Regions from separate parts of the Bradyrhizobium sp. T-1 genome, predicted to be linked through region 2. Evidence: predicted binding sites of a transcription regulator. Region 2 holds the regulator's gene; the other holds the start of a gene.
What was found. The regulator LexA, encoded in region 2, represses DNA repair genes until DNA is damaged. The targets are predictions, from matches to a motif close to TGTTCNNNNTGTGTTCNG.

Region 1: the regulator LexA is predicted to act here: its motif matches at 1,849-1,866, upstream of ACWAT4_RS19730 (single-stranded DNA-binding protein).

The regions. Positions count from the first base shown of each region.
Region 1 covers NZ_CM132115.1:4,100,859-4,104,265, forward strand. The annotation lists gene ACWAT4_RS19720 (outer membrane protein) at 1-551, opposite strand, end outside; gene ACWAT4_RS19725 (outer membrane protein) at 802-1,575, opposite strand; gene ACWAT4_RS19730 (single-stranded DNA-binding protein) at 2,008-2,505, shown strand; gene ACWAT4_RS19735 (DUF2306 domain-containing protein) at 2,703-3,101, shown strand; gene gyrA (DNA gyrase subunit A) at 3,270-3,407, shown strand, end outside.
Region 2 covers NZ_CM132115.1:3,967,159-3,970,565, forward strand. The annotation lists gene ACWAT4_RS19030 (ComEC/Rec2 family competence protein) at 1-24, shown strand, start outside; gene ACWAT4_RS19035 (hypothetical protein) at 35-469, opposite strand; gene ACWAT4_RS19040 (hypothetical protein) at 666-863, opposite strand; gene lexA (transcriptional repressor LexA) at 1,041-1,742, opposite strand; gene ACWAT4_RS19050 (molybdopterin molybdotransferase MoeA) at 1,919-3,130, opposite strand; gene ACWAT4_RS19055 (helix-turn-helix transcriptional regulator) at 3,251-3,407, opposite strand, start outside.

The DNA.
Region 1 (3,407 bases), 130 kb from region 2:
TACTCGCCCTTGACCGACCACTGCGGAGCGAAGAATGCCTCGACGCCTGCGCCGACAGTCCAGCCGGAGTGCCACTTGCTGTCCGACACGGACACGCCGAGTGCGGAGAGGCTGATCTTGTTGTCGATCCAGGCGTAGCCGCCCGTGCCGTAGAACAGGACGTTGTTGACGGCGTAGCCGATGCGGCCGCGCACGGTGCCCATCGCGTCGGTCTTCGAGCTCACGGTTACGACACCGAAGCCAGGAACGGTGCCCGCGGCGGAGGCGCTGACGTCAGCCCAGGCGCCATCAGCCTCGACGCCGAACACGACGTTGCCGGTCTGCCAGTTGTAGCCGGCGGTGCCGCCGACGAACCCACCCTTCATCTTCGGGTCACCAGAGGCGGCTTCCCAGGCGCCACCACCGACGATACCGAGGTAGAATCCGGTCCAGTTGTAGACCGAGGCCACGGCCACTGGAGCCTTGGTGTAGGGGCGCGCAGCCAGATCGGCAGCCGAAGCGGCGCCAGTGAGGGCGAGCAGACAGGCCGAAGCCAAGAAAATCTTCTTCATATTCAACAAATCCCAGTCCCAGTTTCTGTTTTGACTTCCGTGCGTCGGAAGCAGCATCGGACGCTGTGGTCCAACTTATGCCTTGCTTACACCACTGAAGCTGCAAGTTGTGTCTCTCAAAAGCCACAACGGATACAAAATGTAATAGACGCTGACCTATGGTTCCCATTGGGAACAAAAAGCAAGAAGGCCGGCGGGAGGCCGGCCTTCTATTCCTGAATAATTCCGGGTGGATCAGTACTTGTATCGATCAGTACTTCGCGACGACGGGCGTACCCCAATTGAAGTGGTAGTTCACGCCGGCCTTGATGGTGTGGATCGTGTCGTTCCACTCCGAGCGATTCGTCGCCGGCACTGCGGCGTACTGAATCGTGCTCTTGCCGAGGTCGATGTAGTTGTACTCAACCTTTGCCGACCAGTTTGGAGCGAACATGTACTCCACGCCGGTACCGAGGGTCCAACCCCAGCGCCAGTCGTTCTGGACGAAAGTGTTGGCCGCGCCGCCGTTGAGGGCAGCGTCGTAGCGATGCTGGATATCGCCGACAACCGCACCGCCGCTCACGAACCAGAGCGCCGGTCCCCAAGCGTAACCAACGCGGCCCTTGATGTCTCCAAAGCCGCGTAGCTTGGTGGCATAGGAGTCGCCGAGGTTCGGCGGACCGACATTGATCACCGACGACCGACCGTTGATGTCGGCCCAGTGATAATCGCCCTCAAGACCAACAACGAAGGCGCCCATCTGCCAATTGTAACCGGCAACGCCGCCGACGAAGCCGCCGCTGGTGTCGTAGTTCTGCGTTCCTGCGAAGGCGGGAGTATTGGGGGCAAGGAAGTACGTTTCGTTGCTCCGGCCCCAGCCACCGCCGCCCTGAATACCGAGATAGAAGCCAGTCCAGGTGTAGATCGGAGCAGGTGCCGCAATCGGCGCCTTCGTGTAAGGGCGTGCCGCCAGATCCGCCGCGCTTGCGGGAGCCGACATGCCCAACGCAACGATACCGATTGTTCCGAACAGAATTTTCTTCATTGCAGTCTCCCCAATGTCGACAGCTCCAAAGGTCCCCGGAGCGGTCAGTTAGGCGCGACGCCCAAATGAACAATTTCGGGGCAACCCTACGCCCATCTTGGGGCGGAGTCCGTCTCTGGAATGCAACACTTGCCGATCAATCGAAGGGCGTACAAGTTGATGAATGTTAAGCGGTTTTTGGTGTTTTTGGGAACTCGGTAGAGTTCCAATTCATCGCATAGTGAATAGCGACATCAAGAACGCGTTGCGCGCAAAATCGGCTCCAGTTTCCCTAGGAACAAATCTGGAACAAATCCCGGGTCGATGCTATATGTGGGGATAACCGAGGGCGCGGCGGGCCGATCGGCGCTCGTAAGCGTATAGGGTCGGCCAACAGGCGGCAGCGCGGGCGCGCCTTTTGAAATTCAGTGGCATTCGGAGTGGAGAGCGGCGATGGCGGGAAGCGTCAACAAGGTCATTCTGGTCGGAAACCTCGGCAAGGACCCGGAAATCCGCCGTACCCAGGACGGGCGGCCGATTGCGAATCTGAGCATCGCGACCTCCGAGACCTGGCGCGACAAGAACAGCGGCGAGCGCAAGGAAAAGACCGAATGGCATCGCGTCGTGATCTTCAATGAAGGTCTCTGCAAAGTTGCCGAGCAGTACCTGAAGAAGGGCGCCAAGGTTTACATCGAGGGTGCGCTGCAGACGCGCAAATGGACTGACCAGAGCGGAGTCGAGAAGTACTCCACCGAGGTCGTGCTGCAGGGCTTTAACTCCACGCTGACGATGCTTGACGGTCGCGGCGGTGGCGGAGGAGGCGGCAGCTTCGGCGACGAGCCGGGCGGCGATTTCGGCTCGTCCGGGCCCGTCAGCAGTGCACCGCGCCGTGCAGTGGCCGCTGGCGGCGGCGGTCGCAACAACGATATGGACGACGACATCCCATTCTGACGCGAAGCGAGACTTCGCTTCGACCTTTGCCTGCTCGCGTAAAGCGGCAGGATTTCTTGCCAATTGACGGGGCGAGCTCGGTTTTTCCGAGCCGGCCTCACGTATTGCCTCAAGCCTTGATGGGGGCGCGATGTGAATGGTATTAACTTTATGTTAATTCTGTTTACATGGCCGTTTCCGCGGCTGGAGGTCGCCATATGAGCCTCGCGCCACTGCTTGACGCTGCTCCGGCGATCCCCTTGCACGCCTTCGCGGCGATGGCGGCGTTCGTGCTTGGCATCGTCCAGTTCGCCGCTCCGAAGGGCACGCTGCCGCACCGGACGCTCGGCTGGATCTGGGTGGCGCTGATGGCCGTGGTGGCTCTCTCGTCTTTCTGGATCCACCAGATCCGCTTGGTCGGCCCGTTCAGTCCGATCCATCTCCTGTCGATCTTCACACTGGTGATGCTGCCGCTGGCGGTATGGCGGGCCCGCACCCATCGCGTCGTCGCTCATCGATGGACCATGATCTTCCTGTTCACCGGCGCGCTGGTGGTCGCGGGCCTGTTCACGCTGGTGCCCGGACGCATCATGCACCGGGTGATTTTCGGGGCTTGAGCGGCGGTTCCGCCGGGCTCGTTCCGGCCCCGCCCTCGATGGTGCCGGGAAGGGCGTAAGTCTCTGGAAAAACAGTCGGAAAAAGCGCTTCCCAGGACCTCGCAAGGGTGGTTATCAGGGGGCCGATGCGCTATATGATTCCCAGATAAAATTTCACCGGATTCCCCCTTGGCTGACGACGACAACAAGCCCGGCGACCAGCCGGCGCAACCCTCGGATATTCGCCCCGTCTCCATCTTCGAGGAGATGAAGAAGTCGTATCTCGACTACGCCATGAGCGTGATCGTGGCGCGTGCGCTGCCAGAT
Region 2 (3,407 bases):
GCCGACCTTCAGGCCGAGGATTAAGGCCGTTGTCTCAGCCGATCGGCAGACGCGGGGGCGTCGTGCGGTTGTCGGCGATCACGCGCGGCTTCTGCTCGCGCTCGCCGAGCGGCTGGGTCACCGGCAGTTGCAGCACGGTCGCGCGCTGGCCTTCGACCAGCTGCGTCACCAGCACGTATTTGCCGTCGGGGAATTCGATCGCGTCGTGATGACGATCGGGAATGTGCGGATCGATCTTGCCGAACTTGCCGACGCGCGAGTTGACAGTGCGGGTCCAGATCCAGCGATTATCGTAGCGGACGTTGTCGGCGAAGGCGAGCTCCGTTCCCGGAAGGAGGCAGACCGCGACCGACATGTCGGCTTCGGAGGCGAAGCCGCGCGTCGAGGTGCCGCGGAAGGTTGTCGTGACGATCGTCTCGCCCACTTCTGCGGGGCGCGTCGCGACAGCGTGCAGGCTGTAGTCACACATCGGGGTGCTCCTCAATCAGGATAGCGACCCACGCCTCTGTCTCGGACGCGCAGGCCCCTATCAGAGTGGAAGCCTGCGATCTTATGCTTGTTTGTGGGCAAATCTGCGGCTCGCATCCGCAGCGCGCGATCACATTATCTTTTTCAAATGCACGAGGAACAAAGCCTGCTCTCGCGCATTCGGAGAGCGCGTTGCCTCAGCGGCCAGCAGGTGCCGACCAGCCCGAATATTGCCAGCCCGGTTGCGACGGCTGCTCGACGGCGTTGCGGGCGTTGCGGAATTGCTCGCTCGTCGCCTGCGGTGCCTTGCGGGCGTGGTGCTGCGCAGCCAAGGCCTGCGACGCTGATGCTGCGATCAGCGCCATCGCGACGGTGCTCAAAATGATCTTGCGCATGGTGGTCTCCTCGGTCTCTCAAAGGCCTGCGAAGCGACGCGTGCTTCGTTGCGGCGTACCGAGGATGTCGCGCTGGAGAGGGGACCGGATAATCTGTGCAAAACCAGAAAGACTATCCAGCCGGAGCGGACAATCGTCCGCTCCAATCGTTGATCGCGGTCGTCGATCGCGACGCGCTCAATACTTCCGGTACAGCCCGATCAGCTTGCCCTGGATCTTCACCCGGTTGGGCGGAAGGATGCGCACCTCATAGGCCGCATTGGCAGGCTCAAGTGCAATCGAGGCGCCGCGGCGGCGGAAGCGCTTCAGCGTGGCCTCTTCGTCGTCGATCAGGGCCACCACGATATCGCCGGTGTCGCAGCTCTCGTTGCGCTGGATCAGCGCCATGTCGCCATCGAGAATGCCGGCATCGACCATCGAATCGCCGCGTACTTCGAGCGCGTAGTGCTCGCCAGCCCCGAGCATGTCCGGCGGGACGCTGATGGTGTGGCTGCGGGTCTGCAAGGCCTCGATCGGCGTACCGGCCGCGATCCGACCCATCACGGGCACTGCAACCGGGCGTTCGCCCTCGTCGGCGGGTGGACTCGAGGTCGTGCGCACCTTGCCGAGGTTGCCCTCGATGACGCTCGGCGTGAAGCCGCGGCGGTTGCCGGCGGCGGCCTGGAGCTCGGGCAGCTTGATCACTTCGATCGCGCGGGCGCGGTTCGGCAGGCGCCGGATGAAGCCACGCTCCTCGAGCGCGGTGATCAGGCGATGGATGCCTGATTTCGAGCGCAGATCGAGCGCGTCCTTCATCTCGTCGAAGGAGGGCGGCACGCCGCTTTCCTTCAACCGCTCGCTGATGAACCGCAGGAGCTCGTACTGTTTGCGCGTTAACATCTCGACCAAAATCCCCCGGTTGATGTCGTTCGATTCCGAGACGCTGAGTTCAGCGATAAGCCGCTACATGCTCGAAACAAATCATGAACGGACACTATATGTTCGATACATGTTCCGCAACTGCTTAATTTACCGTGAACGCGACAAAGTTCGCGGAACGGTTGCGAACGAAGCGGTCAGGCGGGCAGTCGCAGCACCTCGCAAGGCGTGCCCGTCGCGGCCTTCGGCGCAAACGGCGGGCGCACGAGAAGTGCCTGTGCCGCAGCGAGATTCGCAAGCAGCGAGGAGTCCTGGTGATCGACGGGGACGACGACGAGCGTGCCGTCGTCGCGCATGTCGAGGCGCGCGCGCAGATAATCCTCGCGCTGGTCGTTGGCGCCGACATCGCGGCCGAGCACGGCGCGTTCGCGACGGTGATGAACCGCGGAGCGACCTGAGAGCGCGCGAATCAGCGGCACCATGAACAGGAAGGCGCACACATAGGACGACACGGGATTGCCGGGCAGTCCGATCACCCGCATCGGCCCGAGCTGGCCGTTCATCATCGGCTTGCCCGGCCGCATCGCAATCTTCCAGAACGCCATCGCGGTGCCTTCTTCCCTCAGCGCCTGCTGCACCAGATCGTGGTCACCGACTGAGGCGCCGCCGGTCGTGATCAGGATGTCGGCACCGGATTCGCGCGCACGGCGGATGCCGGCGGTGGTGGCGGCAAGCGTGTCGGCGGCAACGCCGAGGTCGACGGTATCGGCGCCCTCGCTGCGGGCGAGCGCATGCAGGGCGTAGCCGTTGGAATAGACGATCTGGCCATGGCCGGGCGTTGAGCCCGGCATCACCAGCTCGTCGCCGGTGGCGAGAATCGCGACCTTCGGGCGGCGGCGAACGGCAAGCTGCGGGTGGTTCATGCCGGCGGCGAGCGCGACGTCGCGCTCGGTCAGCCGCGCGCCCTTGCGCAAGAGCACGTCACCCTCGCGGAAGTCGATACCGGCAGGGCGGATGTGCCGTCCGGCGATGGCGGCTTCCCTGATCACGATGCGTCTGCCGTCGGCGACCGTGTCCTCCTGGATCACGACGGCGTCCGCGCCATCGGGAACGACGCCGCCGGTGAAGATCCGGACCGCTTCGCCCGCGCCGACAGTTCCTGCGTAAGGGCGGCCGGCTGCGACCTCGCCAATGACGGTCAGCTGCGCGTCGACCTTTGCCGCATCGGCCGCGCGGACGGCATAGCCATCCATCGCTGACATCGCCTGTGGCGGTTGCGTCCGCCGCGCCGCGACATCGCGCGCGAGCACGCGATGAAAGGCCTCATCGAGCGAGACTGATTCTTCGGCCAGCGGCTCTGCACCGGCGAGCACGGCGGCAAGCGCATCGGATACCGGCATCAGGGCCACAGTGAACTCCTGCTACAAATCGAGTGATTTGGTCGGCAAGGTTCTAGCCGAGCGAAGGGGCTGAGGCAAAACACCGCGAGATCACGTGCAACACGCGCGCCTGCCTTCGTCGAAGGAGATTTATTTCTGCAGCATGAGCCGCACCAGCTCGGCCTGCCGGGTGACACCGGTCTTGTCGAAAATCTTCGACAGATGGCTGCGCGCGGTTCCATCGGTGATGCCGAGGCGCTCCGCCGTGGCCCTGCGGCCGCCGCCCTTGACGATCTCCAGCGCGAAC